3 regions of the Streptomyces sp. NPDC020965 genome follow, and region 1 is predicted to be linked to each of the others. Evidence: riboswitches for the same ligand, from Rfam matches in the RefSeq annotation. Region 1 holds a riboswitch; each other region holds the start of a gene.
What was found. A riboswitch is a leader RNA that binds a small molecule or an ion and turns the genes downstream of it on or off. The one in region 1 is predicted to bind cyclic di-AMP.
Positions count from the first base shown of each region.

Region 1 (7,160 bases):
CCGGGCCGGTTTTCCGGCCCGCCCGGCATATGAACCGTTCACCGCACACCCGTCACCGCACACCCGTCACCGCACACCCGGGGTCGCGCACCCGGGGTCGACCGCGTGACGTGGACCGCATGAGGTGAACCGCCCCGGGGCTTCGGTACCGCGTGACCGCGTGACACGGACCGCGGTGAGTCACCACCGGTCGAACCTGCCCCCGCCGCCCCGCACGCCACGGATTATTGCCCGCGTATTGCATACGTGTGACAACACCGGATTGACCCTTCCACGTTCGAATTCTCGGTCGTTACGTTGCCAACGGGAGGGAATCCGGGGACCGGGGGGACTCCGTGGGACTCCGGAGCCCGGCCGACGGCATCCAGAACGCGAGGAAAAAACATGTCTGTGATCGACGAATACCTGGCCAACAACGAAACGTACGCGGCCTCCTTCGCGGGGCCGCTCGCGCTCCCCCCGGCCCGCCGGCTGGCGGTCGTCGCCTGCATGGACGCCCGGTTGGACATCTTCTCGATCCTCGGGCTCAGGGAGGGCGACGCCCATGTCATCCGGAACGCGGGCGGTGTCGTCTCGGAGGACGTGATCCGTTCCCTGACCATCAGTCAGCGTCTCCTCGGCACCACGCGCATCGCCCTCATCCATCACACGGACTGCGGAATGCTCACCTTCACCGACGACGAATTCAAACGACAGATCGAAGACGAGACGGGAATTCGTCCGTCATGGGCCCCGGAGGCATTCCCGGAGTTGGACGAAGACGTCCGTCAATCCATCCGCCGCATCCGGGCCAATCCGCATGTCCCGCACACCGGATCCATTCGCGGATTCGTCTTCGACGTCGCGACCGGTCGCCTCAACGAAGTGAAGTGACCCCCTCCGGTCCGGGAGGCCGACGGGAGAGCTGAGCCCTCACCGCCGCCCGGGACGAGCCCACCCACCTCCACCACCCAACGCCCGTACCCTCATCCGAAGGAAGCGCATATGAGCCAGCCCATCGACTCGGTCACGGCGGGTCACACCCCGGACGAACCCACCGCCCCCCGGGAGGGCTGGTCCTTCGAGACCCAGCAGGTCCACGCGGGCACCGCGCCCGACCCGACCACCGGTGCGCGGGCGGTGCCGATCTACCAGACCACGTCATTCGTCTTCCGGGACACCCAGCACGCCGCCGACCTCTTCTCGCTCGCGGAGCCGGGAAACATCTACACCCGGATCCACAACCCCACCCAGGACGCCTTCGAGCAGCGGGTGGCCGCGCTGGAGGGCGGTGTGGCGGCGGTCGCGCTCTCCTCCGGCCAGGCGGCCGAGACCCTGGCCATCCTGACCCTCGCCAGCGCCGGTGACCATCTCGTCTCCAGCACTTCCCTGTACGGCGGGACGTACAACCTCTTCCGTCACACCCTGCCCAAGTTCGGCATCGAGGTGTCGTTCGTCGACGACCCCGACGACCTGGACGCGTGGCGCGACGCCATCCGCCCCAACACCAAGGCGCTGTTCGCCGAGACACTCGGCAATCCGCGCGGCAACGTCCTCGACGTACGGGGGGTCGCGGACACCGCGCACGCCGCCGGCGTCCCGCTGATCGTGGACAACACCGTGCCCACCCCGTATCTGCTGCGGCCCATCGAGCACGGCGCCGACATCGTCGTCCACTCGGCGACCAAGTTCCTCGGCGGACACGGGACCACCGTCGCCGGTGTCGTCGTGGACGGCGGCACCTTCGACTTCGGCGCGCACTCCGAACGGTTCCCCGACTTCTCCGAGCCCGACCCCAGCTACCACGGCCTCCGCTACTGGCCCGACCTCGGCCCGAGCGCCTTCGCCATCAAGCTCCGGGTCCAACTGCTCCGGGACATCGGCCCAGCCATCGCGCCCCACTCCGCCTTCCTGCTGCTCCAGGGCATCGAGACGCTCAGCCTGCGCATCGAACGGCACTCCGCCAACGCGCTCGCCCTCGCCGAATGGCTGGAACAGCGCGACGAGGTCGCCGCCGTCCACTACCCCGGGCTGCCCGGGAACCGCTGGCACGAGGCCGCGCGCCGCTATCTGCCCCGCGGGGCGGGCGCCGTCCTCGCCTTCGAGCTGCGGGACGGGGTGGAGGCGGGCAAGCGGTTCGTCGACGGCGTCGAGCTGTTCAGCCACCTGGCCAACATCGGCGACGTCCGCAGCCTGATCATCCATCCGGCCTCCACCACGCACAGCCAACTCGACCCCGAGCAGCTCGCCGCCACCGGCACCTCCCCCGGCCTGGTCCGGCTCTCGGTCGGCATCGAGAACGTCGTCGACCTCAAGGCCGATCTCGACGCCGGTTTCCGCGCGGCCAAGGGCGCCTCCTGAACGCCCCGACCGAAGCCGCCCGGCGCTCCGCCCTCCTGCCGCCCGCCACCGGCGCGTGGCAGGAGGGCGACCCGGCGGGCGGGCGCCGGTGGGTCGAGCTGCGCGAACCGCTGCCGCTGGAGGCGGGCGGCGAACTCCCGGGCGTACGGATGGCGTACGAGACCTGGGGGCGCCCGGCGGCGGACGGCTCCAACGCCGTCCTCGTCCTGCACGCCCTGACCGGTGACAGCCATGTCACCGGTCCTCCGGGGCCCGGACATCCCACCCCCGGCTGGTGGGACGGGCTGATCGGCCCCGGCCGGGCGCTGGACACCGACCGCTGGTTCGTGGTCGCGCCCAATGTGCTCGGCGGCTGCCAGGGCACCACCGGCCCCTCCTCGTACCGGACCGAGGGACAGCGGTGGGGCGGCGCCTTCCCCTATCTGACCACCCGGGACCAGACGGCGGCCGAGGCCGCACTCGCCGATCTGCTCGGTATCGAGCGCTGGGCGCTGGTGGTCGGCGGCTCGATGGGCGGGATGCGGGCGCTGGAGTGGGCGGTGAGCAGCCCGGCGCGGGTCGACGCGCTGCTGCTGCTCGCCAGCACCGCCGCCGCCAGCGCGGAGCAGATCGCCTGGTCCGGGATACAGCTCCGGGCCATCCGGACGGATCCGAACTGGCGCGGCGGTGACTACCACGACGCCGGCCCCGGGCGGGGGCCGCACGAGGGGTTGGGGCTGGCCCGGCGGCTCGCCCATGTGACGTACCGCAGCGAGGCCGAACTCGACACCCGCTTCCGGCGCGCACCCCAGGGGTCGGAGGACCCGTGGCGCGGTGGTCGTTATCAGGTGGAGTCCTATCTCGACCACCATGCGGCCAAGCTGGTGCGGCGTTTCGACGCGGGCAGCTATGTGGTGCTGACCGAGGCGATGAACGGCCATGACATCGGTCGGGGCCGGGGCGGCACGACGGCCGCGTTGCGTCGGGTCGGCGCCCGGACGCTGGTGGCCGGGGTCGACTCCGACCGTCTCTATCCCCTGGCGCAGCAGCGGCGGCTCGCGGCGGGCATTCCCGGCGCCGACCGGGTGCGGGTGGTGGAGTCCCCGTACGGGCACGACGGGTTCCTCATCGAGACGGAGCAGGTCGCGGCGCTCGTGGCGGAGCTGGTCGGAGGGTAGTACGGCGACGGACCGTGGGCGGGGGCCCCGGGGGCCACCCGTCGGCCCCGGCCCCAGGTCCGCGCCTGGGGCCCCGCGCTCAGGGCTCGGGGCTTCGGCGCGGCCCGCGCCACCCAAAAGGTGCACAAGGTCCCATAAGTCGTGAACTCCCCCTTACGGGCAATTCCCCATTTCATTCATGAAATCATCCGGCGGATCATTTCCATCGGATAACAAGAGCATTCGTGACGGGAGTCACTCCTCCTCGTCATTTCGATCATTCCCGGATGACGCATCCCCCTTTCCTGAAAGTTAGTTGGGCATTTCGACGAACAGCGAAAGTGCGGAGTTCTACGATTCGACGTTGATCCAAATCGACGCGTATCAAAATTCGCGCCTTGTTCCGCACGGACCGCTCGTCTACGGTCTCCTCAAATCTGGACGGACCGCCGAATCCTGCCACCGTCCAGCACTCGAACCCACTCATCCACGGCAGGAGCGGGGGAACCAGGTAAGCGCCGTTCCATCAGCGAACGGCTTGGGGTTAAGTCGCGCCATCGCGGTGCGGCCGGACATCTCCAGTCCGAATCCGACAGCTCACCTCGCAGGCGACGGAGAGGAATTCACCATGCCTGCACACGGTAAGCACCGCCGCGCCAAAAACAGTTCTTTCGGCAAGAGGATCATGGCCCTGGGAGTGGGAGGTGCGGTACTCGCCCTGCCAGTCTGGGGCGCCACCACCGCCCATGCGGCCCCGGCCACGGCGTCGGCGACCCACTCCGTGGTCGCCGGTGACACCCTCGCGTCGATCGCGGAGCAGCACGGGATCGACGGCGGCTGGCAGTGGCTGTACGAGGCCAATCGCGAGGCGCTCGGTGACGATCCCGGGGTGCTCCGCCCCGGGCTGACGCTGGCCATCGGCTGGGCTCCGGAGAGCACCGGCGCGAGCGAGGCGGACGCCACCACGGAAGCCGCCGAACCCGCCGCCGCTACCGAACCCGCCGCCGAGCCCGCGGCCGAAGCCGCCCCTGCGAGTGCGCCGGAGGCCGCCTACACCGACGACCTCGACGGCTGGATCAAGGAATCCCTGGCCGTCCTGGCCGAGCACGGCATCCCCGGCAGCTACGAGGGGATCCACCGGAACATCATGCGCGAGTCGTCGGGCGACCCGCAGGCGATCAACAACTGGGACTCCAACGCGGCGGCCGGCACTCCGTCCAAGGGCCTGCTCCAGGTCATCGACCCCACCTTCGAGGCGTACCACGTGCCCGGCACCTCGCTGGACAGCTTCGACCCGGTCGCCAACATCACCGCCGCGTGCAACTACGCGGCCGACCGGTACGGCTCGATCGACAACGTCTTCGGTCCCTACTGACACCCCGGCACCGACGACCCCGGCACCCCTCGCGGGAGTGAACACGCCGGTCGGGTGCGCCTCGGAGCGCCCCCGGCCGGCACCCGTGCATCATGCCCCGGTGCGGCCCGCGGCCCTGAGCCGCAAGGTCTCCTCCCGGGTGACCGGGGCGGCGGCCCGGAGGAACTCCACGACGGTCCGGAGTTCGTCCTCGCCGTACTTCTCGCAGAGCCGCCCCAGCGACCGGGTGAGGCCCTCGAAGAGCGGGCCGATCCGGTCCTCCGCCTGGGGCAGCAGAGTGACCACGACCCGTCGGCGGTCCAGCGGGTCCTTCGCGCGCCGGACATAGCCGCCCGCCTCCAGCCGGTCGACCACACCGGTGATCGCGCCGGTGGTGACGCCGTTCTCGCCGGCCAGCTCGCCCGCGCTCATGGCCCCCCGCCGGACCAGGGCGCCCAGACAGCTCAGATCGAGAACGCTCATCCTCAGCCGGTCCGCGACCGCCTGATGGAAGAGCACGGTCCGGGAGACCAGGGCGCGCAGCTCCGCGTCGAGCGCGCTCGCCAGTCCCTCACGGTCGGTCTCGGTCGCACCGCCGACCCAGGTCGCGATCTCGATATCGCGGTCGCCGTCGCTCGCCATAGGTCACGTCCTCCGCGTCGCCCCCGCCCGATCATCGCCGTCCGGGCGGATTCTCCCGCCGTGTCGGCCCGTGGCACATGGCTGAATTCCCGTGCCGCGGGGGTCCCCCCGGGGGGGCGCGGCCGAGTCAGCGCCGGGGCGCGGGGAAGGCGACGGGGCTGCGGAGACCGGCCCGGTTCACGGCCCGTAAGCCGAAGAAGACATTGTCCTTGGAGAGGTCCACGGTGTGGCGGGTGGTGTCCCCGACCCGGACGATATGGGTCCATTCGGCGTCGGTGGTCTCCCGCCAGACGATCTCGTACCCAGCCAGATCGCTCTCCCGGCCACGCTGCCAGACCAGTTCGGTGGCGTTGGTCAGCCCGCTGGTGACGATGCCGACCTCGCGGGGGGTGCCGGGGGCCTGTGCCAGTGTCCACAGGGCGGCGGCGTTGACCTTGGCCACCCGGGCAATGTAATCGAAGTCGCAGAACTCGGGGAGGTCCCCGTACTGCTTGCCGTCCACCGTACGGACGTCCTGGTGCTGGTGGGCGAAGTCCTCGGCCGGCTCGGTGAAACGGGCCGCGGGGAAGCCGCGTTCGAGGAACGGGATGTGGTCGCCGCCGCGCAGATAGCGGTCGCGGCGGTGGACGATCCGCACCCGCATTCCGGTGGCGTCGTTGTCGGCCACATCGCGGACGAAGCGGGCGAGCTGCCGGGAGGGCGAGTCGTTCTCGCCGCCGACCGAGCGGCGGACGGCGGCCTCGGCGGCGGTCTCGGAGGTGGGCACGCCCTCGGCGAAGAGCCGCACGGAGTACGGGTCGCGGGTGCCGTCGTCGGCGGTGGGGCTGCCGACGATGTCGTCGGTGAACATGCCCTGGAGGTCGGTCCCCGCCTCCCGGTGGGCGCGCGCCAGGTGGGCCGCCCCGTACAGGCCCTGTTCCTCGCCGGCCACGGCCGCGAAGACCAGGGTCGCGGCGGGACGGCGTCCGGCGGTCACCCGGGCGAGTTCGAGGGCGACGGCGACGCCGGACGCGTCGTCGTCGGCACCGGGCGCGTCGCTGACGGCGTCCATGGGGTCGCTCGCGCGCGAGTCGTAGTGGCCGGAGACGAGATAGACCCGGTCGGGGTCGGTCGATCCGCGCAGCGTCGCCACGACATTGGTGATCCGGGTCGGGACGGGGATCCGGGGGCCCGCCTCCTGGATGAAGCTCTGGAGCTGGACGGTCATCCGGCCGCCGCTGACGGCCGCGTACCGCTTCAGTTCGCCGTATATCCAGTCCCGGGCGGCGCCGATGCCGCGCCGGGGGTCGTCCTGGCTCGACAGGGTATGTCGGGTGCCGAAGGAGGCGAGGGTGCGGACGGTCGCCTCGACTCGGTCGCGGTCGATCTCCGCCAGCAGGGCCCGCAGCTCCCGGGTGGGGCGCTGGGCGGTGGCGGGGGGACGGTGCCTTCCGCGGCCGGCGCTACGGGCGGTGACGGCGGTGCGGGCGGTGGCCCCGATGGCGGCGGAGGCGGGCGCGGACGCGGCGACGGGGGCGGCGGCGGCTCCGGTCAGCGCGGTGCCGAGGACGGCGGTGCCGGTGGCGGCGATGACGGCTCTGCGTCCGGTTCCGGTGGGGGGCGGAACGGGAAGGGGGACATCGCTGTTCTGTGGGGTCTGCGACATGCCGTCATCGTGCGGCCGGGTCCGGGGCGTGACAAGAGCGCCC
Region 1 is NZ_JBIRRE010000004.1:336,341-343,500, forward strand. It holds gene ACH4S7_RS15255 (beta-class carbonic anhydrase) at 385-873, shown strand; gene ACH4S7_RS15260 (bifunctional o-acetylhomoserine/o-acetylserine sulfhydrylase) at 985-2,340, shown strand; gene ACH4S7_RS15265 (homoserine O-acetyltransferase) at 2,337-3,497, shown strand; cyclic di-AMP (ydaO/yuaA leader) riboswitch at 3,914-4,100, shown strand; gene ACH4S7_RS15270 (transglycosylase SLT domain-containing protein) at 4,105-4,851, shown strand; gene ACH4S7_RS15275 (MarR family winged helix-turn-helix transcriptional regulator) at 4,942-5,472, opposite strand; gene ACH4S7_RS15280 (M28 family metallopeptidase) at 5,600-7,117, opposite strand.

Region 2 (7,160 bases), on a different contig from region 1:
CTCGCCGCCTTCCGCTGGCTGGACCGGGTCGAGCCCAGCCCCTGGCGGAATCATCTCTTCGCCTTCGCCTGGGGCGCGTTCGCCGCCGCGCTGGTGGCGATCCTGGCCAACTCCTTCGCGACCCGCTGGATCGCCACGGCGACCGCCGACCCGGCCGGCGCGGACACCCTCGGCTCCACGGTCGTCGCCCCGATCGTCGAGGAGAGCGCGAAGGCAGCGGCGATCGTGCTGATCTTCTTCTTCCGGCGGCGGGACTTCACCGGGATCGTGGACGGAGTCGTGATCGCCGGCTTCACCGCCACCGGTTTCGCCTTCACCGAGAACATCCTCTATCTGGGCACCGCCTTCGGCGAGGACCAGGACCTGGGCTTCTCGGGGCTCCCGTCGGTGACCGCCGCGACGTTCTTCGTGCGGATCGTCATGTCACCGTTCGCCCATCCCCTGTTCACCGTCTTCACCGGCATCGGCTTCGGGATCGCGGCACTGGCCGGGCGGCACCAGCGGATCCGCCGGATCGCGCTGCCGCTGCTCGGTCTCGTCCTGGCCATGGGGGTGCACGCACTGTGGAACGGCTCCGCGTCGTTCTTCGGGCCCTGGGGGTTCTATGTGGTGTACGCGGCGTTCATGCTTCCCGTCTTCGCCCTGCTGACCTGGCTGACGATCTGGACCCGACAGCGCGAGCTGCGTACGATATCCACCGAACTGCCCGCCTATGCCATGGCCGGCTGGCTGACCGCCGCGGCTCCGCAGGCGCTCTCCTCGATGAAGGCCCGCACCCTCGCCAGGGACTTCGCCCGCCGTGCGCACGGCCCGGCGGCGGCGCACGCACTGCTGGAGTATCAACGGTTCGCAACATCGCTGGCGTTTCTGCGCCACCGCGCCCGGCGCGGTACGGCCGGCCCGGACTTCGTGGCGCGCGAACAGGAATTGCTGCACCACATGTGGCAGCGGAGGGAGCTGGCGGGACCGGCCCTGACGTACGCGGCGCGGGCGACGGGCCGGGTGTGGGTGCCGCCGCCGTACCGGGATTACGAGGGCTACAACCCCTACCGACGCTGACCCAGCGCCGAGCCGACGGGACCCTGCCGAAGCTGAGCCACCGGGCCGGCCGGCCGGGACCGCGGCACGAAAGAACCGGCGGCCCTGGCGTCGGGGGGTGTGCGCCAGGGCCGCCGGGGTACAGGGACATCACACGAACGACGCCGGTGGTGTGGGCGCCGGAGTGCGGCTTTCAGCGGTACGAATCTCGGTGACACGGCCGCTGGTGACACGCCGTTGGTGACACGACGGACGGTATCGCGGGCGGGCGCACAGAAAACCGTACGGGCGGACCGTACGGAATCAGGGGTTCAGGTTCTTGCTGCGCAGCCAGGCCATCGGGTTCATCGGCGATCCACCCGGGGTGAAGACCTCCATGTGCAGGTGGTCGCCGGACGAATTGCCCGTCGATCCGACCCGCCCGACATTCTCGCCCGTGGCCACCTTCTGGCCCGCACCCACGCTCATCGACGACAGGTGCGCGTACCAGATCTCGGTGCCGTCGTTCAGCTCCAGCACGACGCGGTAACCGTACGAGCCGGAGTAGCCGGCCGACTTGATGGTGCCGGAGCCGACCGCCTTGAGGGGGGTGCCCGCTGAGGCGGAGAAGTCGAGACCGGTGTGCTGGCCCGACGACCAACTGGACCCGGACTGACCGTAGGTGGCGGTGATCAGGTAGGAGGAGAGGGGCATCGTGTAGCTCTTCGCGAGCCGCTCGGCCTCGGCCTTCTTCGCGGCCTCCGCCTCGGCCTTCTTCTTCGCCTCCGCGGCGGCCTTGGCCTTCTCCTTGGCCTTCTTCTCCGCCTCCGCCTTGGCCTTGACCTCCGCGGCGCGCTCGGCGGCGGCTCTCGCTTCGGCGGCGGCCTGGGTCTGCTGCTGTTCGGCCTGAAGGAGGATCCGGGAACGCAGCGCCTCGCCGGTGCCGGACTGCTCGGCGCCGACCTCCTGGGTGGCGAGACCCATCGCGGCGAAGGATGCCTTCTCGTCCGCCTCGGCGGCCTTCGGCTCCTCCTCCGTGGACATAAATGCCCCGACATCGGGAAGAGATATGGAGACGGCGGGCTTGTTCTGAGCGGTGGCGATGCCACCGGCGCCGACCGCGGCGATCACACCGACGCCGAGGACCGTGGAGCTGCGGGCGAAGCCGCCGCGCTGCTTCATGACCCGCTGGCGGTGGCGCCCACGCACCGGGACGGTGTCCGCGGTGGGGTTCCACTCCCCGGTCGACCGCGCGGCTCCGTCTTCACTGAAGACGCCAGTCGTGGGGGGTGCTTCCGGGGCAGGACTGTTTGACGCCACTGAGGCGTGCTCCTTTCCTTCCTTCTCGCCTACCGGGTTAGCTGACGGGTTCGGAGCAGGAAGGTCTCCTACGGGTGTCGTCCGCCGCGAGTAACTCGACGGAAGACGCCCGATTCACCCCAATTGGTGGTTCCCCGGTTCCCTTGCGGAATTCGGCGCTCGCGCACGGCGCCGTCCTGACGACGGCTGGGCGACCGCGCTGCGTTATCGAACGTTAATAGACACGGGGACTATATTCCAAGCTGTTCCGGTTGATCATTAACACCTTCGGGTGGGTCTAACCGGGACACAAGCGGCCGGATTCGGGCGACTTGCTTACACCTCGGAGAACCTCACACTCTTGATGGTTCGTCAAATGTTATGCGGAGGGCTGCACTTCAACTACAGCGTGTTGCCTCCGCATGCGCCCCCGGGTCCGGCCCCTCCCGCCGCCGCGGGGCCTGCCCCGGCGCTCCTTCGACAGACACCTCGGGAGACACCTCAGGAGAGCCCTCGGGAGACACCTCGGGGGCCGATTCGGGGGACACCTCGGCAGCCGGCCCGGCGGCTGACTCGGCAGCCGGCCCCGGGGGACCCTCCGAGCCCTCCTCGGACGGCCTGGCCACGGCCAGCAGCGCCATATCGTCCGTCGCGCCCCCGCCCGTATGCCGCCGTACGTCCTCGACCAGGACGTCGAGCAGCTCCCCCGGCCCCGCGAAGGACCGCCCGATGAGCCACGCGGCCGGATCGTAGAAGACACCCCGGGCATCACGCGCCTCGGAGAGCCCGTCCGTGTAGAGCAGCAGAGTGGCCCCCGGGGGCAGCGGATACTCCTCCGCCCGGTCCGGCCAGGTCGCGATGTCCACCAGGCCCAGCGGCAGCGCGGGCGTGCTGGGGGCCAGCACCACGAGGGAACCGTCACCGAAGAGCAGCAGCGGTTCGGGGTGGCCGCGGTTCACCAGCCGTACGACACCCGCCCCGTGCGGGATCTCGGCGAGTACGGCGGTGGTGAACCCTTCCTCGGCGTCGAGGGTGTCCCGCCGCTGGGCCTCGCGGATCATCGACCGCTCCAGGCGCGCGGCGACGTCCACCAGTGACCGCTCCATCTCGGCGGCCTCCCGGAACGCCCCGATGGCCACCGCCACCGCCTCGACGGCCCCCAGTCCCTTTCCCCGTACGTCTCCGACGACCAGCCGCACCCCGTGGGAGGTGTCCTGGACGGCGAAGAGGTCGCCGCCGATGAACGCGTCCGCGATGGCCGCCTCGTACCGCGCGGCGATCCTGAGCCCGCCGATCCGCTCGGCGGGAGTGGGCAGCACGGCCCGCTGCGCGGTCTCCGCGATCACCCGGGCCGAGGCGAGCCGCTCGCTACTGCGCTGGATGACCCGGTTGATCAGCAGCGCGAGCCCGGAGACCGTGATCACGGTGACGGTCTCGGTGTACGACGTGGACGCGTACACCGTGTCCTTGTAGATATGGAGGCCGATCACGCCCAGGGTCGCCGCGATCCCGGTCAGCAGGGTGGTGAGCCAGGAGAAGAAGGGAGCGGCGATCAGCGGGGCCGCCGCGAACATCGGCGAGGCCGTGAACCCCTTGGGGGTCAGGGCGTCGAAGGCGACCGCGCCGACGATCATCAGAGCCGGCAGCATCCGGACGAAGCGGCGGGCGCCGTAGCCGTTGGGCTGGTCTCGCTGCGCCAAGACTGCCCTCCTGCCCGGTCCGGCGACGGCCACGGTCACGGCTTCCGCGCCCCCCTCATGCTGGCGGCACCGGCGCCGGGCGGCGAGCCACCGCGGTCCAACTGGGCGATACGGGGATGTGCGGGCCCCGCAACCGCGTGCAGACAGGACGGGCGGGGGTCCGGAAACGATCTGGGCCCGGCACTCGCAATGAGTGCCGGGCCCAGATCTTCAGTAGCGGGGACAGGATTTGAACCTGCGACCTCTGGGTTATGAGCCCAGCGAGCTACCGAGCTGCTCCACCCCGCGTCGTTAAACCCAACTCTACGCCATCCGGAGCATGGCCCGCGCCACTCCCGCCCCCATGGGCACCCGAGTGGCGCGGGTCACCGTCATCCATGGAAATTCATGACGCTACGGGGTCACTCGGCTACCCATCGCTCAATTCCCGCTCCCCGTAGCTCCGCATCGCGTCGCGGACGAACTCCGCCGTCCCCGCACCGTGCCGGTCGTACACCGCACGGAAGCGCTCATCGGCGACATACATCTCGCCCAGCCCGATGAAATGGCTCTTCGACGGCGCATCCATGACCGAAAGCCATGCGTACTGACGTCCGGCGATCCTCTGCACCTCGTCGCTGTCGGCGGCGGCACCCGCCGCCAGTGCGCGGGCGAAGTCCTCGGCGATGGCGGTCTGCTCCTGGTGGAACGCCTGCTTCCGCTCATCGCTCAGCGAACGCCACCACTGGTCGCTCCGCCGATAGGAGTCCCGCCCCCAGCGCTCGGTGACCTCCTGTTCATAGGTCGTGTGGTCAAAGCCGTCCAAGACTTCCTCGGCCATCAGTTCCTCTCCTCTCTCCGTCTTGTGGAGAGTGGTCCGCACCGAGGCGATCAGCCGCCCGACGCGTTCGCGTTCCTGTTCCAGGAGTCCCAGATGGGCCCGGAGCGCGGCGGCGGTGTCCCGCTGCCCTTCCAGCACCTCGGCGATGGCGGGCAGCCCGAGGCCCAGCTCGCGCAGCAGCAGGATCCGTTGCAGCCGGACCAGCGCCTCCGGGCCGTAGTAGCGGTAGCCGTTGCTCCCCACCCGGCTGGGTTCGAGGAGTCCCAGCTCTCCGTAATGCCGCAGTGTGCGGCTCGTCGTCCCGGCACGCCGGGCGATCTCCTGGATCGACCACTCCATGACCTGAACGCTAGAACTTGACGTTGCGTAAAGGTCAAGCCTGGGCCGATCGGCCGATCCGTACCGGTCCCGGACACCGGTCCCGGCCGGGGTGTCAGCGGGGCAGTCGGGCCGCGCGGGTCCGCAGGTACCGCGCCTCGGGCTCGCTGAGTGTGCCCCGCGCGGCGAGCCGGTAGGCATCCCGCGCGCCGTCCGTGTCCCCCGTCTGCTCCAGCAGGTGCGCGCGTACGGCGGCCAGCCGGTGGTGCCCGGCCAGCCGCTCCGCCAGTCCCGCGACCTCGGCGAGCCCGGCCTCGGGCCCGTACACCTTCGACACGGCCACGGCCCGGCCCAGCGCGGCCATCGGCTCGGGGGTCTGGCGGACGACGAGGTCGTACAGGGCCAGGATCTGTGGCCAGTCGGTGGCGTCCGCGGTCGCGGCCTCGTCGTGGAGGGCCGCGATGGCGGCCTGGAGCTGGTACGGGCCGGCCGGACCCTGCCGCAGCGCCTGCTCCACCAGGTCCACGCCCTCCCGGACGGCGTCCCGGTCCCAGCGGTCCCGGTCCTGTTCGTCCAGCGGGATCAGCTCGCCGGAGGGGCCGGTGCGGGCGGCGCTGCGGGCCTCGGTCAGCAGCATCAGCGCGAGCAGTCCGGTGACCGCGCCGTCCTCGGGGAGCAGCCGGCGTACGGAACGGGTCAGCCGGATCGCCTCCCGGGCCAGGTCGGCGCGGTGCAGCGAACTGCCCGATGTGGCCGTATAGCCCTCGTTGAAGATCAGGTACAGCACCTGGAGCACGGCGGAGAGCCGCTGGTCGCGGTCGGCGGGCTCGGGCGGCCGGAACGGCACCCCGGCGATCTGCCGCTTGGCCCGGCTGACGCGCTGGGCCATCGTCGCCTCCGGCACCAGATGCGCGCGGGCGATCTCCGCAGTGGTCAGACCGCCGACGGCCCGCAGGGTGAGGGCGATCTGCGCGGCCGGGGTGAGGACCGGGTGGCAGCAGAGGAAGAGCAGTGTGAGCGTGTCGTCGTCGGTGGGGGCGCGGCTCTCCCCGGGGCCCGGGGCCGTGTGGGCGTCGCGCGGGGTGAGGGACGCGGCGGTCTCCTCACGACGGCGGCGGGCCTCGTCCGCGCGGAGCAGATCGATGAGCCGGCGCGCGCCGACCTTGATCAGCCAGCCGCGTGGATTGTCCGGGACACCCTGCCGGGGCCACTGTTCGGCGGCGGCGAGCAGGGCCTCCTGGACGGAGTCCTCGGCCGCGTCGAAGTGTCCGTACCGGCGTACCAGCGCACCGAGGACCTGCGGCGCGTGGTGGCGCAGCAGGTCCTCGGTCTCGTCCGTGCGTCTCATACGGCCGGGAGTGTCACACATCGCCTCCGCCGGTGCCCTGGAGGGGCCGGATGACGATGGGGTAGTTGACCGCCCCTGCCGGGATCGGACAGAGCGAGATCCTGGTGGCGATCTCGGTGACGCGCTCCAGACTCTCGCAGTCCAGGACCCAGTAGCCGGCGAGGACCTCCTTGGTCTCGCCGTAGGGACCGTCGGTGATCACCGGCCGTCCCTGGGGGTCCACCTCGACCGTACGGGCGCGGGCGGGCTCGGTGAGCCCCTGGGCGTCGACCAGTTCGCCGGACTCGGCGAGGTCGTTGTCGATGGCACCCATGAAGTCGAACATCGCCTTGAGGTCGCTCTCGCTCCAGGCCGGGCTGTTCGGGGATGCCTGGCCGGCCATTCCCGCGTACTCGGCCTGGGTGCTCTGGACCATCACCAGATACTTCATGACATCGCTCCTGTGGATACGGGGTCGTCCCTGGTGGGCGACTCTCACAGGGGACGTCGGAGCAGGTGCCGGGTTCTCGACACGTGCCGGGAATGTTTTCCGGATTTTTTTCTCCGGGGCCCGGCCGGAGTCTCGGTGATCCAGCGCGCTCCGGATCGATCCGGAGCGTATCCGGTGCATCCGGCGCGTATCCGGGTGAAACGCACTACTGGACGGCGCCGAGGACCT
Region 2 is NZ_JBIRRE010000003.1:770,682-777,841, reverse strand. It holds gene ACH4S7_RS13855 (PrsW family intramembrane metalloprotease) at 1-1,059, shown strand, start outside; gene ACH4S7_RS13850 (M23 family metallopeptidase) at 1,342-2,337, opposite strand; cyclic di-AMP (ydaO/yuaA leader) riboswitch at 2,349-2,505, opposite strand; gene ACH4S7_RS13845 (PP2C family protein-serine/threonine phosphatase) at 2,715-4,016, opposite strand; tRNA gene ACH4S7_RS13840 (tRNA-Met) at 4,231-4,304, opposite strand; gene ACH4S7_RS13835 (MerR family transcriptional regulator) at 4,426-5,175, opposite strand; gene ACH4S7_RS13830 (RNA polymerase sigma factor) at 5,270-6,502, opposite strand; gene ACH4S7_RS13825 (YciI family protein) at 6,516-6,932, opposite strand; gene ACH4S7_RS13820 (hypothetical protein) at 7,138-7,160, opposite strand, start outside.
Region 2: linked by a shared signal. The riboswitch ahead of ACH4S7_RS13850 (M23 family metallopeptidase) and the one ahead of ACH4S7_RS15270 (transglycosylase SLT domain-containing protein) in region 1 are both predicted to bind cyclic di-AMP.

Region 3 (7,160 bases), on a different contig from region 1:
CGACTGGGCCGGGATGATGATCCGCCACGGCGGCGGGCCGCGCGGCGGTGTCGCCCGGTCGGTGAAGAAGATGCGCGGCTATCTGCTCGAACTGATCCACCGGAAGCGGGGGGCCCTCGACGACGAGGGCGCCGACGATCTGATCTCGGGGTTGATCCGGGCCAGTGACCACGGGGAACACCTCACCGAGAACGAGGCCGCCGCCATGGCGTTCATCCTTCTCTTCGCAGGCTTCGAGACCACCGTGAACCTCATCGGGAACGGTGCGTACGCCCTGCTGCGCAACCCGGACCAGCGGGCCCGCCTCCAGGAGTCCCTCGACGCGGGCGAGAGCGAGCTGCTGGCGACCGGGGTCGAGGAACTGCTCCGTTACGACGGGCCGGTGGAGATGGCGACCTGGCGGTACGCGACCGAGGCGCTCGACATCGGGGGCTGCGAGATCGCGGCCGGTGATCCGGTTCTGGTGGTGCTCGCGGCCGCCGACCGCGATCCGGAGCGGTTCGCCGAGCCGAATGTTCTCGACCTTTCCCGGCGGGACAATCAGCACCTCGGATACGGGCACGGCATCCACTACTGTCTCGGCGCGCCGCTCGCCCGGCTGGAGGGTCAGACGGCGCTCGCGACGCTGCTCAGAAGGCTGCCGGACCTGCGGCTCGGCGCGGATCCGGCTGATTTGCGATGGCGTGGTGGGCTGATTATGCGTGGGCTGCGCACCCTCCCCGTGGAGTTCACACCCCGCCAGAAATGACGCCCCGTCACATCTGTGACTTTCGCGTGATCTCTGCTGCATCGACTTGTGACACACGTTCGACTGCCGCTACCTTCAACGATCGTCTCAGCAGTCTGGCGAAAGGCAACCGAATGCGCTCCGGGAATGGTCGGCATCGCCGACCCCGTCAAGCTCCGGCCATCGTCGTCGCCGCGGGGGTGACGGGATCGGCCATCGCGATCCCCCTCCTCGGTGCCGGCTCCGCCTCCGCCGCCGAGCCCGCCGCCTGGGACCGGGTGGCGGAGTGTGAGAGCGGTGGCCTCTGGAGTGCCGACACCGGCAACGGCTACTACGGCGGACTCCAGCTCTCGCAGCGGGTCTGGGAGGAGTTCGGCGGTACGGAGTACGCCTCCCGCGCCGACCTCGCGAGCCGTTCGCAGCAGATAGCCGTCGCGGAGAAGGTCCTCGCCGCGCAGGGCGAGAAGGCGTGGGCGTCGTGCGCGGGCATCGCCGGGCTCACGGACAGAGCCACCGGCACGGAGAAGGGCACCGGGAAGAGCACGGGCACGGGCACCGGCAAGGCCACGGACAAGAGCACGGGCACGGGCACGGACAAGAGCACCGGTACGGACAAGGGCGCCGCCACGGGCCGGTCCGAGACGGACGGGACGAGCGGTGGCGCCTCCGCGACGCCCTCCGCCCCGGGCCAGAAGGGCGGGGCGACGACGACGCCGAAGCCCGCCACCGGGTCGACCACCCCGGGCGCCGGCCCGACCCAGGGCGTCGGCAGCGGCGCCGACCGCGCCGCCGCCGCGACGGCCGGTGCCGGAAAGCACCGGGGCGAGCCCGCCGATGAGCCGACCAAGAAGCCTGAGGGCACGACCGGCGCTGCGGATTCCGCGGATTCTGCGGGCGTGCCCGGGTCGAGCACCCCGCCTCCGGCCACCGAGGCCGCCGAGCCGGGCGGCACCGCATCCGGCACCCCGTCGCCCGCCAACGAGGCCGCCGAGCGGCGGGCGGCCGATCCCGGCCATGCCTCCCGCGGTGCCGGCGCGGCCCGTGACGGCGCCGTGGGCGCCACGGTGCCCGGCGACAAGAAGGTGGAGGTCGTCAAGGGCACGGCCGGTGGCGCGGGCGCCTCACCCACCTCGTACACCGTCCAGCCCGGTGACAGCCTCTGGGCCATCGCGGAGGAGCGGAAGCTCGACGGCGGTTGGAACGCGCTGTACGAGAAGAACCGGACCGCCGTCGGCTCCGACCCCGACCTCATCCACCCCGGTCAGAGCCTCGATCTCGACGCAAAACAGGGGTAGTTAGTCCTCCTTTGTCCAATTTTGCGGAAGTGAGACAAGGGTCTCTTTGCCGAAATGGACTCGACGGCTCCGCTGGAACTGGTCATTCCGCGCTCGACCTGCGGAAATGTGCGTTCTCGGTCGAGCGGGATGGGCGATTTCTCCCCGATGTTCATCTTTGAACATCGGGGAGAACTGTGGCTACGGTCTGAACCGCTCGCCACCGCGGGCACCATCGACCGTCACGCCGAATCCTGCCGTCGGTCGGGGGGAGTACTCGACGCTCAGTGCGCCGAAGGCAGGAGCGGGGGACCCAAGGTAAGCGCCGGACCCGGCCGTTGAGGATGACGGTGGGCCACCCGGCTAGGGGTGAAGCCGCGCGCTAGGACGCGCGGCCGGGCAACTCACTTGGCCCGAACCCGACAGCTCACCTCGTAGGCGTCGGTGAGGAGACCACCATGCTGTTTTCCGGCAAGGGCAAGCACCGCCGCCCCTCCAAGGCCACCCGTATCGCCACGCTCGCCGGTGTCACCGGTGCCGCCGTCGCCGCCCCGCTGATGGGCGCCACCTCGGCCTCCGCCGCGACCGCCAGCGAGTGGGACGCCGTCGCCCAGTGCGAGTCCGGCGGCAACTGGTCGATCAACACCGGCAACGGTTACTACGGCGGCCTCCAGTTCTCGGCCTCCACCTGGGCCGGCTACGGCGGCACCGCGTACGCCTCCACCGCCGACAAGGCGTCGAAGTCGCAGCAGATCCGGATCGCCGAGAAGGTCCTCGACGGTCAGGGCAAGGGCGCCTGGCCGAACTGTGGTGTGAACCTCTCCCAGGCCACCTACGGCGGCGGCTCGACCGAGCAGCAGCCGCAGCAGCAGAGCCAGCAGAAGTCGCAGCCGAAGGCCGAGCAGAAGTCCGAGCGTCAGGCGCAGCCGCAGCAGAAGCGCGCCGAGGCCCCGACCACCCGCTCCGAGCGCTCCGCCGCCCCCGCCCCGTCCGCGGCCCCGGCTCCGGCCAAGGGCTTCCAGAAGGGCGACGGCGAGTACCAGGTGAAGGCCGGCGACACCCTCAGCACGATCGCCACCGCCGAGAAGGTGGGCGGCGGCTGGGCCAAGCTGTTCGAGCTGAACAAGGACATCGTCGACGACGCCGATGTGATCTACCCGGGTCAGCAGCTCCACCTCGGCTGACCCCACGGCCCCCCGGGGCCGACACCCGAGACAGGTCTCGGGGCCGCTCCGGAACGACACCCGGAGCGGGCCCCGGGCCCCTCGGGGCCGAATGGGCCACCCCGGTCCGGCGCGCTTCCCCCGTACGCGCCGGACCGGGGTTTCTCTCTGTCTCCCGGCCGGGCGGACGCCCGCCCGACTCCTACCGACCGGTAGACATCGTTCTTTTTGTCCCCCGCCGCGGCCGTTCACGGCGTTTTTCGTCCCAGCGGGCGGGCAACCGGCCGGTCGGTGCCCCACCGCCGGTTAGGCTCGTGGCGCAAGGCCAAAGAGACCCTGCACTCCAAGCGTCACATCCCAGAAGGAGATGCTAGTGCCGTCCATCGACGTCGTCGTAGCCCGGGAAATCCTGGACTCCCGAGGCAACCCCACGGTCGAGGTCGAGGTTGGCCTCGACGACGGCAGCACGGGTCGTGCTGCAGTTCCGTCCGGCGCCTCCACCGGTGCGTTCGAAGCCCTTGAGCTCCGCGACGGTGACCCGAACCGCTACCAGGGCAAGGGCGTCGAGAAGGCCGTCCTCGCCGTCATCGAGCAGATCGGCCCGGAGCTCGTCGGCTATGACGCCACCGAGCAGCGGCTGATCGACCAGGCGATGTTCGACCTGGACGCCACCCCGGACAAGTCCTCGCTCGGCGCCAACGCCATCCTCGGCGTCTCCCTCGCCGTGGCGCACGCCGCGTCCGAGGCGTCCGACCTGCCGCTCTTCCGCTACCTGGGCGGCCCGAACGCGCACCTGCTGCCCGTTCCGATGATGAACATCCTGAACGGCGGCTCGCACGCCGACTCCAACGTGGACATCCAGGAGTTCATGATCGCGCCCATCGGCGCCGAATCCTTCTCCGAGGCGCTGCGCTGGGGCACCGAGGTCTACCACACCCTCAAGAAGGTGCTGAAGCAGAAGGGCCTCTCCACCGGCCTCGGCGACGAGGGCGGCTTCGCGCCGAACCTCGACTCCAACCGCGCCGCGCTCGACCTGATCCTTGAGGCCATCAAGGAGGCCGGTTACGTCCCCGGCAAGGACATCGCGCTCGCGCTCGACGTCGCCGCCTCCGAGTTCTACAAGGACGGCTCGTACAACTTCGAGGGCAAGTCCCTCTCCGCCGCCGAGCTGACCGAGTACTACGAGGAGCTGGTCGCGGCCTACCCGCTGGTCTCCATCGAGGACCCGCTCTTCGAGGACGACTGGGCCGGCTGGAAGGTCCTCACCGACAAGCTGGGCGCCAAGGTCCAGATCGTCGGCGACGACCTCTTCGTCACCAACCCGGAGCGCCTGGCCCGCGGCATCGACGAGGGCTCGGCCAACGCCCTGCTCGTCAAGGTCAACCAGATCGGTTCGCTGACCGAGACCCTCGACGCGGTCGAGCTGGCCCAGCGCAGCGGCTTCAAGTGCATGATGTCCCACCGCTCCGGTGAGACCGAGGACGTCACCATCGCGGACCTCGCCGTCGCCACCAACTGCGGTCAGATCAAGACCGGCGCCCCGGCGCGCTCGGAGCGCGTCGCCAAGTACAACCAGCTGCTGCGCATCGAGGAGATCCTCGACGACGCCGCGGTGTACGCCGGGCGCAGCGCGTTCCCCCGCTTCAAGGGCTGATCCGCACGGGTTGATCCGCGAGCGCTGATCCGCAAGGGCTGATCCACCGGGGTTGATCCGCAAGGGTTGATCCACAGGGCCGGACCCGCACGGACCGATCGCCGGGTCCTCCCGGCCGGCCGGTCTCCCACGGCGGTCGAGCGACGCACCTCCCGACGGTTGATCAAGGTCAGCCGCCGGGGGGTGCGCAGCCAGTCGTCCGGACGTCCTCGGCCACGGTCCCGTACCGTGTCCGGGGACGTCCGTACGTGGGTACGGGGGAAGGGAGGCGGGACGACATGGCCGCGAAGGACCGTGACCGGTTCTCCACCGCGACCAGGTTGCGGCTGCTCGGCGAGCAGACCGCCGCCCGTGTCTACCGCTCCCAGACCCGGCGCCAGGCCCGCCGCTCCCGGCTGACCGGCCGGGCGGCCTTCCTCGCGCTGGTCCTCTGTTCGCTGATCGTCGCCCTCGCGTACCCCATGCGGCAGTACGTGTCCCAGCGCGGCGACATGGCCGAACAGCGCGGCCGGATGGCCGAGGCGGAACGGCAGGTCGAACGCCTCCGGGACGAGAAGGCGCGGCTCCAGGACGATATGTACATCCGGCGACTGGCCCGGGAGCACCTGCACTACGTGCTGCCGGGGGAGACCGGATACACGATGATCGACCCGGAGGTCGAGGAGGACCGGCGCGCGCAGGACGGCGCGGCCGACCGCCCCTGGTACTCGAACGTCTGGGAAGGCGTCGACCACGCGGACCGCCGCTGACCTCCGCTCCGTACACCCCGCCCGCACCCCCCGGCGGCGGACCGCGGTGACATGCGGCCCCACGGCGGGCGACCCCGGCCCAGCGGCACGACAAGCCCAGCGGCACGACAGTTCAGCAGTACAACAGTTCAGCACCACCCAGCACAGCAGCGACACAGAATCGTCAGAGCCAAGGTAGGCATGGAAACCCCTCCTCCCCACACCGATCCCACCGAGCCCACGGACGCGGACATCGCGGCGTTCCGGGAACAGCTCGGCAGGCCCCCGCGCGGACTCCGCGCCATCGCGCACCGCTGCCCCTGCGGGCAGCCCGATGTCGTCGAGACGGCCCCCCGGCTGCCCGACGGCACGCCCTTCCCGACCCTGTACTACCTGACGTGCCCGCGTGCGGCCTCCGCGATCGGCACGCTGGAGGCGAACGGGGTCATGAAGGAGATGTCGGAGCGGCTGGCGGCCGATCCGGAGCTGGCGGCGGCGTACCGGCGGGCGCACGAGGACTACATCGCGCGCCGGGACGATATCGAGGTGCTCCAGGGGTTCCCGAGCGCTGGCGGGATGCCGGACCGGGTGAAGTGTCTGCACGTCCTGGTGGGGCACTCGCTGGCAGCGGGCCCCGGGGTCAATCCGCTCGGGGACGAGGCCATCGCGATGCTGCCGGAGTGGTGGCGGAAGGGCCCGTGCGTCACCCCGTGCGAGCAGCCGGCCGAAGCCCGATCCTGAAGACCGGGACCCGTCCCACCCGGCCAGATCCGTCAGACGCGCCCTGAGGAGTACCCACAAATGACCCGCGTCGCCGCGATCGACTGCGGCACCAACTCGATCCGGCTGCTCGTCGCCGACGCCGACCCGGCCACCGGGACCCTGGTCGACCTCGACCGCCGGATGACCATCGTCCGGCTCGGCCAGGGCGTGGACCGCACCGGCCGGCTCGCGCCGGAGGCCCTGGAGCGCACGTTCGCCGCCTGCCGCGAGTACGCCGCCGTTATCAAGGAGCTGGGTGCGGAGCGGCTGCGCTTCGTCGCGACCTCCGCATCCCGAGACGCCGAGAACCGGGACGACTTCACGCGGGGCGTGTTCGAGATCCTCGGGGTCGAGCCCGAGGTGATCAGCGGCGACCAGGAGGCCGAGTTCTCGTTCACCGGTGCCACCAAGGAGCTGCCGGGTCACGAGGAGCGGCTGGTCGTCGACATCGGCGGCGGGTCGACGGAGTTCGTCATCGGGCGGGCGGGCGTCGAGGCGGCCCGTTCCGTGGACATCGGCTGTGTGCGTCTCACCGAGCGCCATATCCGGAGCGATCCGCCCACCGCCGCCGAGGTCGCCGCCGTCCGGGCGGACATCGAGGCGGCGCTCGACCTCGCGGAGCGGACCGTCCCCCTGCGCGACGCCGGCATGCTCGTCGGCCTCGCCGGCTCGGTGACCACCGTCGCCGGGGTGGCGCTCGGCCTCGCCGCGTACGACTCCCGGGCGATCCACCAGTCCCGGATCGCGTACGAGAAGGTCGCGGAGATCACCCGGACGCTGCTGGAGTCCACCCATGACCAGCGTGCGGCGATCCCGGTGATGCATCCGGGGCGGGTGGATGTGATCGGCGCC
Region 3 is NZ_JBIRRE010000010.1:243,238-250,397, forward strand. It holds gene ACH4S7_RS28245 (cytochrome P450) at 1-748, shown strand, start outside; gene ACH4S7_RS28250 (transglycosylase family protein) at 862-2,022, shown strand; cyclic di-AMP (ydaO/yuaA leader) riboswitch at 2,282-2,457, shown strand; gene ACH4S7_RS28255 (transglycosylase family protein) at 2,460-3,185, shown strand; gene eno (phosphopyruvate hydratase) at 3,532-4,818, shown strand; gene ACH4S7_RS28265 (septum formation initiator family protein) at 5,097-5,567, shown strand; gene ACH4S7_RS28270 (DUF501 domain-containing protein) at 5,748-6,287, shown strand; gene ACH4S7_RS28275 (exopolyphosphatase) at 6,348-7,160, shown strand, end outside.
Region 3: linked by a shared signal. The riboswitch ahead of ACH4S7_RS28255 (transglycosylase family protein) and the one ahead of ACH4S7_RS15270 (transglycosylase SLT domain-containing protein) in region 1 are both predicted to bind cyclic di-AMP.